One region of the Methylovirgula ligni genome, then DNA from elsewhere that is predicted to be linked to it. Evidence: predicted binding sites of a transcription regulator. Region 1 holds the regulator's gene; the other holds the start of a gene.
What was found. Region 1 encodes LexA, which represses DNA repair genes until DNA is damaged. Its sites were predicted from a motif close to TGTTCNNNNTGTGTTCNG; they were not measured.
Positions count from the first base shown of each region.

Region 2: CWB41_RS09670 (PA0069 family radical SAM protein) is a predicted target of LexA. The motif match lies at 3,122-3,139, and genes of this name have one in related genera.

Region 1 covers NZ_CP025086.1:2,361,775-2,366,171, forward strand. The annotation lists gene gltX (glutamate--tRNA ligase) at 1-271, opposite strand, end outside; gene CWB41_RS11380 (ComEC/Rec2 family competence protein) at 454-2,703, shown strand; gene lexA (transcriptional repressor LexA) at 2,828-3,538, opposite strand; gene CWB41_RS11390 (TIGR02594 family protein) at 3,716-4,397, shown strand, end outside.
Region 2 covers NZ_CP025086.1:2,012,940-2,017,336, reverse strand. The annotation lists gene CWB41_RS09680 (site-specific DNA-methyltransferase) at 1-934, opposite strand, end outside; gene CWB41_RS09675 (ribonuclease HII) at 1,063-1,692, opposite strand; gene CWB41_RS09670 (PA0069 family radical SAM protein) at 1,843-2,904, opposite strand; gene CWB41_RS09665 (hypothetical protein) at 3,197-3,730, shown strand; gene ypfJ (KPN_02809 family neutral zinc metallopeptidase) at 3,882-4,397, opposite strand, start outside.

The DNA.
Region 1 (4,397 bases):
GCAATTGTTCGGCAACCTCGCGATGGCGTGCGGCGCGCTGGAATTGATGCACGGCCTCGCCGTCCCAATCGAGGCCGAGCCATTTCAATCCGTCGAGGATGGCGGTGATCGCGGCATCGGTGGAGCGCTCGCGATCCGTATCCTCGATGCGCAGCAGCATCTTGCCGCCGAGGCGGCGCGCGTAGAGCCAGTTGAACAGCGCGGTCCGCGCCCCGCCGATATGCAGGAATCCCGTCGGCGATGGCGCAAATCGTGTGACCACTTGAGGCATGAGCGGCGCCTGATCCTTTTCTTACCTTCTGCCGGCATCCGGGCGGGCCAACCGTCGCGGCCCGGTTTGCGACCGCGCGCGGTTTAACACGGAAAAGGTGAAAGGAAAGCCCGGCCCCTTCCTCAGTCCCTTGCCCGGAGCCAAAACCCGGTCGATCATGCATGCGAAGGAACGGGGCGGCGATGAGCGACAGGGCGGGGACGGCGGTTGCGAAAGGCATGGCGCCCGCGCGCTTCGGCCTGCGCCTCGCCGGGTTCGCCGCGGCGGCGCGGCGCAGCTTTCAAAACGCGATCGAAATCGAGATTGCCGAGAGACGATTTTTTCTCTGGCTGCCGGTCGCTGCGGGCGCCGGTGTCGTCGTCTATCTCGTCGCCGACCGCGAGCCTTCGCTCTGGTATGCGGGCTTTGCCGCCGCCGTCTTCGGCATATTTGCGATAGCGCTGCGCCGGCATCGTATCGCGCAAAGCGTTCTGCTCGTTCTCTGCTGCTTCTGTCTCGGAATTCTGTCCGCGAGCTGGCGGAGCGCGCGCGTTGCCGCGCCAGTACTCGATCATATCCGCGTTGCGAGCCTCGAAGGCATGATCGAGGAAATGGATTTCCGCCAAACCGGCGCGCGTTTTCTGCTGCGCGTCGACAAGGCCGAGGGCTTCACGCCGCAGGAGACGCCGTATCGCGTGCGGCTCACTCTACGCCGCACGCCGCCTTTCGAGGCCGGCACTTATGTGCGGCTGAAGGCGCGGCTGTTGCCGCCGGCGCAGGAGAGCCTGCCGGGCGGTTACGACTTCGGGCGTGACGCCTGGTTTGCGCGCATCGGCGCGGTCGGCAATGTTCTCGGCCGGATCGAGATGATCGCGCCGCCGCGTCCGCCCGGCCTTCTCGACGCGGCGCTGATGGCGCTCGATCGCGGCCGCAATGCGCTGGCGCTGCGGATCGACACGATCGTCGGTGGTGAGGCCGGTGCGGTCGCCGCGGCGATGGTGACCGGCAAGCGCGATCTTCTGACCGATGATACCAGGGAGGTGATCCGCAAGGCGGGAATCTTCCACATCATCACGATCTCCGGCGTGCAGATGACCTTGATGGCGGGGATTTTCTTCGTCGGGCTGCGACGCCTGCTGGCGCTCTCGCCGGCGCTGGCGCTGCGCTATCCGATCAAGACATGGGCCGCCGCGGCGGCGATCTGCGGCGCGGTGCTCTACGATATCGCGACCGGCTCGCGCGTCGGCACCGAGCGGGCTTTGTTCATGACGCTCATCATGCTCGGCGCCGTCATCGCCGGGCGGCAATCGCTCAGTATGCGCAACCTCGCGCTCGCCGCCGCGCTCGTCATGCTTATCGCGCCGGAGGCGATCCTCGGCGCGAGCTTCCAGCTCTCCTTCGCGGCCGTGGCGGCGCTCGTCGCGGTCTACGAAGCGCGCTTCGATCGTACCGCGCGGCTTGCCGACGAGCGCGCCGGCCTCGCGCCCGCGCCGCGTGAACGGAGGACCGGACTCGGGCGGCTCTTCGCCCGCGGGCCGGCGGCGCTGCTGTTCGCCACGCTCTGCGCTTCGACGGCGACGGCCTCGTTCATGGCCTACGATTTCCATGAATTGAATCCTTACGTCCTCATCGGCAATCCGCTGACCCTGACGCTGATCGAGCTTTGCGCCGTGCCGGGCGCGCTCATCGGCACCTTGCTCTATCCGCTCGGCTGCGATGCCTTCGTCTGGCACATTCTCGGGCTGGGGATAAGTTTCGTTCTCTGGGTCGCGCGCGGCATCGGCACGCTGCCCGGCGCGGCGCTGCCCCTTAACGCTTTCGCGCCCTGGGCGATCGTCTTTCTTACGTTCGCCGTTCTCTCGGCTGTTATCTGGCGCTCGATGCTGCTGCGGTTGACGGCGGTGCCGCTGGCGCTGATCGGGTTCTACGGCGCCACGCACGGCGGAACGTTCGACATGGCCATCGCGGCAACAGGCGATGCCGTCGCGGTGCGCGGCGGCGATGGCGCGCTGACGATTATCGGCAAGCGGCCCAGCCTCTTCACCGTCGCGCAATGGCTGAGCGCCGATGGCGATGCACGCGACCCGCAGGCGGCGGTCGATGCCAGCGCCTGCGACCGGATCGGCTGCGTCGGCATATTGCCGGATGGGCGCAGCGTCGCGCTGGTGTTGAACGAAGCGGCCTTCGCCGAGGATTGTCTACGCGCCGACATTATCGTCACGCCGCTTTATGCGCCGCCGGGCTGCGCCGCGAGCCTCGTCGTTGACCGCGACCGGCTGCGCGATACGGGCGCGATGCTCTTACACGCGCAAGGCAAGGGCTGGGCGATCGAGACGGCGCGCGCCGTTGGCAAGGACAGGCCGTGGTCGCCGGCGCCGCCGCATCGCTGGGGCAAGCCCGCGCCCATCGCTGCGCCGAAGGCGGATGACGATCCCGGCGCGCCGCTGGAATAGGCGTGTCATTGCGAGGAGCGTCAGCGATCAACCCGGCGCGTCATTGCGAGGAGCGCCTGCGATGAAGCAATCCAGGAGTGGAAGGCTGGATTGCTTCGCTTCGCTCGCAATGACGATCAGCCCCTCAATATTTGCGGATCAAACTCACCAGCTTGCCCTGGATGCGCACGCGGTCGGGACCGAAGATGCGCGTCTCGTAGGCGGGATTGGCAGCTTCGAGCGCGACGGAAGCGCCGCGCTTGCGCAACCGCTTCAACGTCGCTTCCTCGTCGTCGATGAGGGCGACGACGATATCGCCGGTCTCGGCGGTCTCCTGCCGGCGGATGACCACCGTATCGGCATCGAAAATGCCGGCCTCGATCATCGAATCGCCGCGCACTTCAAGCGCATAATGCTCGCCTGTCGAGAGCATGTCGGGCGGCAGGCTGATCGTATGGCTGCGGGTCTGCAGCGCAGTGATCGGGGTGCCGGCGGCGATGCGGCCCATCACCGGAATGGCGACCATGCTGATGCGTTCGTCCTCCTCGTCCGCCGGGAGCACGGGGCGCACCTTGCCGAGGTTGCCCTCGATCACCTCGGGCGAGAATTTGCGGCCGCGCCCATGCGTCGCCGGCGTCGTCGATTCCGGCAGGCGGAGCACCTCCAGCGCACGGGCGCGGTTGGGCAGGCGGCGGATGAAGCCGCGCTCCTCCAGCGCGAGGATCAGCCGGTGGATGCCCGACTTGGAGCGCAGATCGAGCGCTTCCTTCATCTCGTCGAAGGAAGGCGGCACGCCGGTCTCCTTCAGGCGTTCATTGATGAAGCGCAGCAGTTCGCTTTGTTTGCGGGTTAACATCAGGCGCTCTTTCGCTCTCGGGGCGGCTCCGGGCCGAATCACATGCCGGATCAGGTAAATAGAAGCCGCTAAACAAAGAGTGAACAGACCCTAACCGTTCTTGCTGTGTTCCGTCAAGGGGGTGTGCCGAGTTATCCCCTTTGGACACGTAGGCTGATCCGTGCTAAGAAATGAGGCATGGGACGGGAAGCCTTATGCACATTGGCGGTCAGCGCCGTGGTGGGTCTTGTGACCCTCGCGCTTGAGCCGTGGACACCGCAATGGTGGCTCGGAATAATCATTTTTTCTGGACTTGCGCTTTATACGGCCGTTGACGGCGGTTTTTGGCAACGAACTCGCCAGCAACATCCGAAACTTTCCTTTTTTGGGGTGATCGCAATTATTGGCGCCTGTGCGGCTGCCTTATATGTCGCGGGTTATAAGCGCGAAGCGGCGGCGGCACGCATAAGCGTTAGCGGCCTCTGTCAAACAGAACCGCCAGAGCCATGGAGCTTGGTCCCGGATGCGCCAGTTTGGTTGAAGGTCGCTGCGCAGGAATACGGGACGGCCGAGTGCAGTTATCCGGGGTCCAATCCGCGAGTTCAAAAATATTTTAGCGCTATGGACGATGGCCATCTCTATCGGGAAGATACAACGGATTGGTCGTCGCCGTTTGTGTATTGGGCTTTGAAACAAGCGGGAATAGAAGGCGTCAAGGGCATCTATCCCCTAGCGTGGCTCAACTGGGGGAGGACGGTATCCGCCCCGCAGATCGGTGATCTGGTCATTTTGAAAGTAGACCGACGCATTCCGCATGTCGGATTTTGGTTAGAGGACGATGGGGACCGTGTCCGAGTTCTGGGTGGCGACGAAAACGACG
Region 2 (4,397 bases), 350 kb from region 1:
CGAAGGCTACGCGCGGTTGTGCGCGTTTGCTCGGCGCGGCGCTGACCGCTTCGTCCGGATAAGGTTCGGCGGCGGCGATACGCGCCCGCGCCGCTTTGGCATAAGTTTCGTCACGTTCGATGCCGATGAAAGAGCGGCCGAGTTTCTTGGCGACGGCGCCGGTCGTGCCGGTCCCAAAAAACGGATCGAGCACCAGATCGCCCGGCTGCGAGGCCGCGAGCAGCACGCGCGCCAGCAGCGCCTCGGGCTTTTGCGTCGGATGCGTCTTGGAGCCTGTCTCGTTCTTCAGCCGCTCGGTGCCCGTGCAGATCGGCAGGAACCAATCCGAGCGCGCCTGGCAATCCTCATTGCCCGCCTTCAGCGCCTCATAATTGAATGTGTAGTTCTTGGCCGCGGCACTCTTCCCCGCCCAGATGAGAGTCTCATGTGCATTGGTGAAGCGCCGGCCGCGAAAATTCGGCATCGGATTGGCCTTGCGCCAGACGATGTCGTTCAAAATCCAGAAACCGAGATCCTGCAGGATCGTGCCGACGCGGAAAATGTTGTGATAGGAGCCGATGACGAAGATCGTCGCATTGTCCTTCATCACCCGCCGCACACCGGAAAGCCAGGCGCGGGTGAATTCATCGTAATCGGCGAAGCTGGCGAATTTGTCCCAATCGTCATCGACGGCATCGACGAGACTCTGGTCCGGCCGCGACAGGGTCTGCTCAAGCTGCAGATTGTAAGGCGGATCGGCGAAGACGAGATCGATACTCGCCGGCGGCAGACTCGCAAGCTTCTCGAGGCAATCGCCGACAAGAATCTCGTTGACGGGAAGAACGCTTTGGACTGCCGGAGAAGCAACGGCCGGGACAAGCCTGTGCGAATGCTCAGTACGCAAGACCTTTAGCTGAGACTTCGTGACGGCCGTCCCGGCACGTGCAATACGCATGAACACTCACCGGATACGCGACGAACACGAGTCAATTTGCGCGAAGCCGGTAAAATCCGCGTTTAGATTGATGCCGGGAACCTGTCCCTTTTCTGAACGATATGATTAAAAGAAACTTGCAGTCTGGCTTAAGCGACGTCGGCCGCTCTGAACGGCGAGAAGCTCATGCGATGATAGGGGCATGGCCCGTGCTGCGCGATTGCGGCGAGATGTTCGGGCGTCGCATAGCCGACATGACGGCTGAAGCCGTAAACGGGATAGAGCCTGCAAAGCCGCGCCATCAACCTGTCGCGCGTCACCTTGGCGACGATCGAGGCTGCGGCGATGGAAAGCGAGCGCGCGTCGCCGCCGACGATTGTTTCGCCCGCGCAGCACAGCGCCGTCGGCAGATCGTTGCCATCGACGAGCGCATAGCGCGGCGCGAGTGCGAGCGCGGCGAGCGCCCGCCGCATGGCCGTCAGACTCGCTTGCCGGATGTTGATCGCATCGATCTCCGCGGCGCTCGCGAAGGCGACCGAAACGGCGAGAGCATGGCGCATGATCTCGTCATAGGCCGCAAGCCGCGCCTCCGCCGTCAGCGCCTTCGAATCATTGACGCCCTTCGGCAAACGCTTGGGATCGAGGATAACCGCCGCCGCCGCGACCGGCCCGGCGAGCGGCCCGCGCCCGACTTCGTCCGTCCCCGCCACCGGCCAGACGGCGTCTTTCGCCAAAAGCCGCTCGTAGCGGAAATGCGGCAGAGAAGGTTTTTTCGCCATGCCAGAGCCTTTACGGCAGCTCTTATCCAAATAATGAGACCGCTTTCGGACGGAAAACCGGTTTCCACTTTTCCTGAAAGCAGTCTAGCCGCCTGAGCCAAGCTCTTAAACCCCGGATGAGACGCCGCGCAATCCGCGCCAGGCCCATGCTCACAGCAATTCAAGCTGTAATTGCTCGTCCTTCCGCCGCGGCGGCGTAAAGAGATCGTGACGCAGCTTGACCCTCGTCCTAGCAAAACCGAGCTTCGTCACCGCCGCCTCGAACCGCCGGCCGACCATCCAGGCATAGGGCCCCGAGCCGACCATCCGCTTGCCGAATTGCGAATCGTAGATCTTGCCGTCGCGCGTCGACCTGATGAGCGAAAGAACGTGGCGCGCCTTGCTCGGATAATGGGCGAGCAGCCATTCGCTGAAGAGATCGCTCAATTCGAGCGGCAGACGCAGCATCACATAGCCCGCCTCGCGCGCGCCGGCAGCCCGGGCGCGTTCGAGGATGGTTTCGATCTCCGGATCGTTCAATGCCGGAATGACCGGCGCGACCATGACGCAGGCGGGCACGCCCGCCTCGGCCAGCGCCTTCAGCGTCGCGAGCCTTTTCTCCGGCGTCGCGGCGCGCGGCTCCATCCGCCGGGCAAGGACCGGATCGAGGCTCGTCACCGAGATGGCGACCTTGACGAGGCCCTTCTGTGCCATCGGCGCGAGAAGATCGAGGTCGCGCAGCACGAGCGCGGATTTGGTGACGATGCCGACCGGATGATTGGTGCGCGCCAGAACTTCGAGCACCTGCCGCATCACCCGATATTCGCGCTCGATCGGCTGATAAGGATCGGTATTGGTGCCGATGGCGATGGTGCGCGGCTGATAATTCTTCGCCGCCAGCTCGCGCTCGAGCAGCGCAGCCGCATCGGCCTTGGCGAAGAGGCGCGTCTCGAAATCGAGCCCCGGCGACAGGCCCATATAGGCGTGGGTGGGCCGGGCGAAACAATAAACGCAGCCATGCTCGCAGCCGCGATAGGGGTTGATCGAGCGGTCGAAGGAAATGTCCGGCGAATCGTTGCGGGTGATGATCGTCTTCGCCCGCTCGAGCGTCACCGTCGTCTTGAGCGGCGGCGGCTCATCCTCGGCCGCCCAGCCATCATCCGCAGGGGCATAGGCGAGCGGCTCGAAACGGCCGCCGACATTCGATTGCGCCCCACGCCCACGTCGCGGCATAAGAGGCCGCGCATCTTCGACCCTGGGGGCCGGATCGAAGACGCGCGGCGGCCGAAGCGAAGGCGGCGCCGCTTGGGCTACACGGCGGCCAGCTTCGCCAGGAGTGGAAACTGGGGTTGAAACCTTGCCCGAAACCTCGGTACGAGACCTTGGCTGCGTTCTCGGTTGCGGAAGAACTTTAGCTGCCATTTGCGACGGCTCAATAAAGGAACAGGATGAGAACAATAACGGAACAAACAGAGAGCTGTCAATCGCGCTCGCGCCAAATCCTGTCGGGGCTTGAGCGTCGGCGATGATTTCCCTGATCGTTCTCTGCCCGATGGCCACCGGCCCCAGCGCCACGGAAGGGCAAACCGCCGAAGCCGTGGTGCGAACCCTCTCGGCCTTCGTCGGCGCGGCGGTGCGCGGCCTGGTGCGCGAAGCCATTCTCGTCGGCCCGCCGCACATGAAGCTTGGCTATATCGCAGACCACGCCGGCAGCGCCTTTTTCGAGGCCAAGACGGAGGCCGATGGCATCGCCCACGCCCTCGCCGCCAGCCGCGCGGCGCATGTCCTCATCGTCCGCGCCGGCTATGTGCCGGAGACCGGATTTGCCGAGGCGATCGAGGATCTGCTGCGGTTCGGCAAGGCCGAGAACCAAGGCTGGCTGATGCGCGGCAGCGCGAGACGGCCAATCGAAAAAATCCTGACGCATCTCGTGCGACCCGCCGCGCTGCTTGCGCCGCGGCGGCTCTGCCTCAACGTGAAAGCGCCGGACTTCGCCAGCCTCGTCAAGGCGACGCGGGCGCGGCCCGCAAGCCAGATCAGGCTGCGCGCGGTGATCTGAGCCCTCCGAGAAATCTCTTAGCTTTTGAAGGCTCGGCTCTTAAAGCGGCGCATGAGCCTTGCCGAAAAGTCTCACAACTTTTAGGGGCTCACCTTCTTAACGCGGCGCATGAGCCTTGCCGAAAAGTCTGCAACTTTTAGGGGCTCATGCGCTATTGCGCGAACGTGTTGCAGGAATCGATCTGGCCGGATTTCAACCCGGTCTCGAGCCATTGCACGCGCTGGGCCGCCGAGCCGTGCGTGAAGGAATCCGGCACGGCATAGCCCTGCGCCGCCTTTTGCAGACGGTCGTCGCCGATCGCTTGCGCGGTCGCGACCGCCTTCTCGACATCGCCCTGGTCGATGACATGATATTTGGTCTGCGCGTTATTGGCCCAGACCCCGGCAAGACAATCGGCCATCAATTCGGTGCGCACGGAGAGCGCATTGGCCTGCTCCTGGCTGTCGGCGTTCTGCTCCGCCGCCTGGATTTTCGTCAGCATACCGAGCTGATCCTGGATGTGATGGCCGATCTCATGCGCGATCACATAGGCATAGGCGAAATCGCCACCGCCGCCATACTTCGTCTGCATGTCGCGGAAAAACGACGTGTCGAGATAGACCTTCTTGTCGACCGGGCAATAGAACGGCCCCATCGACGCGGCGGCGCCGCCACAGCCGGACCGCGT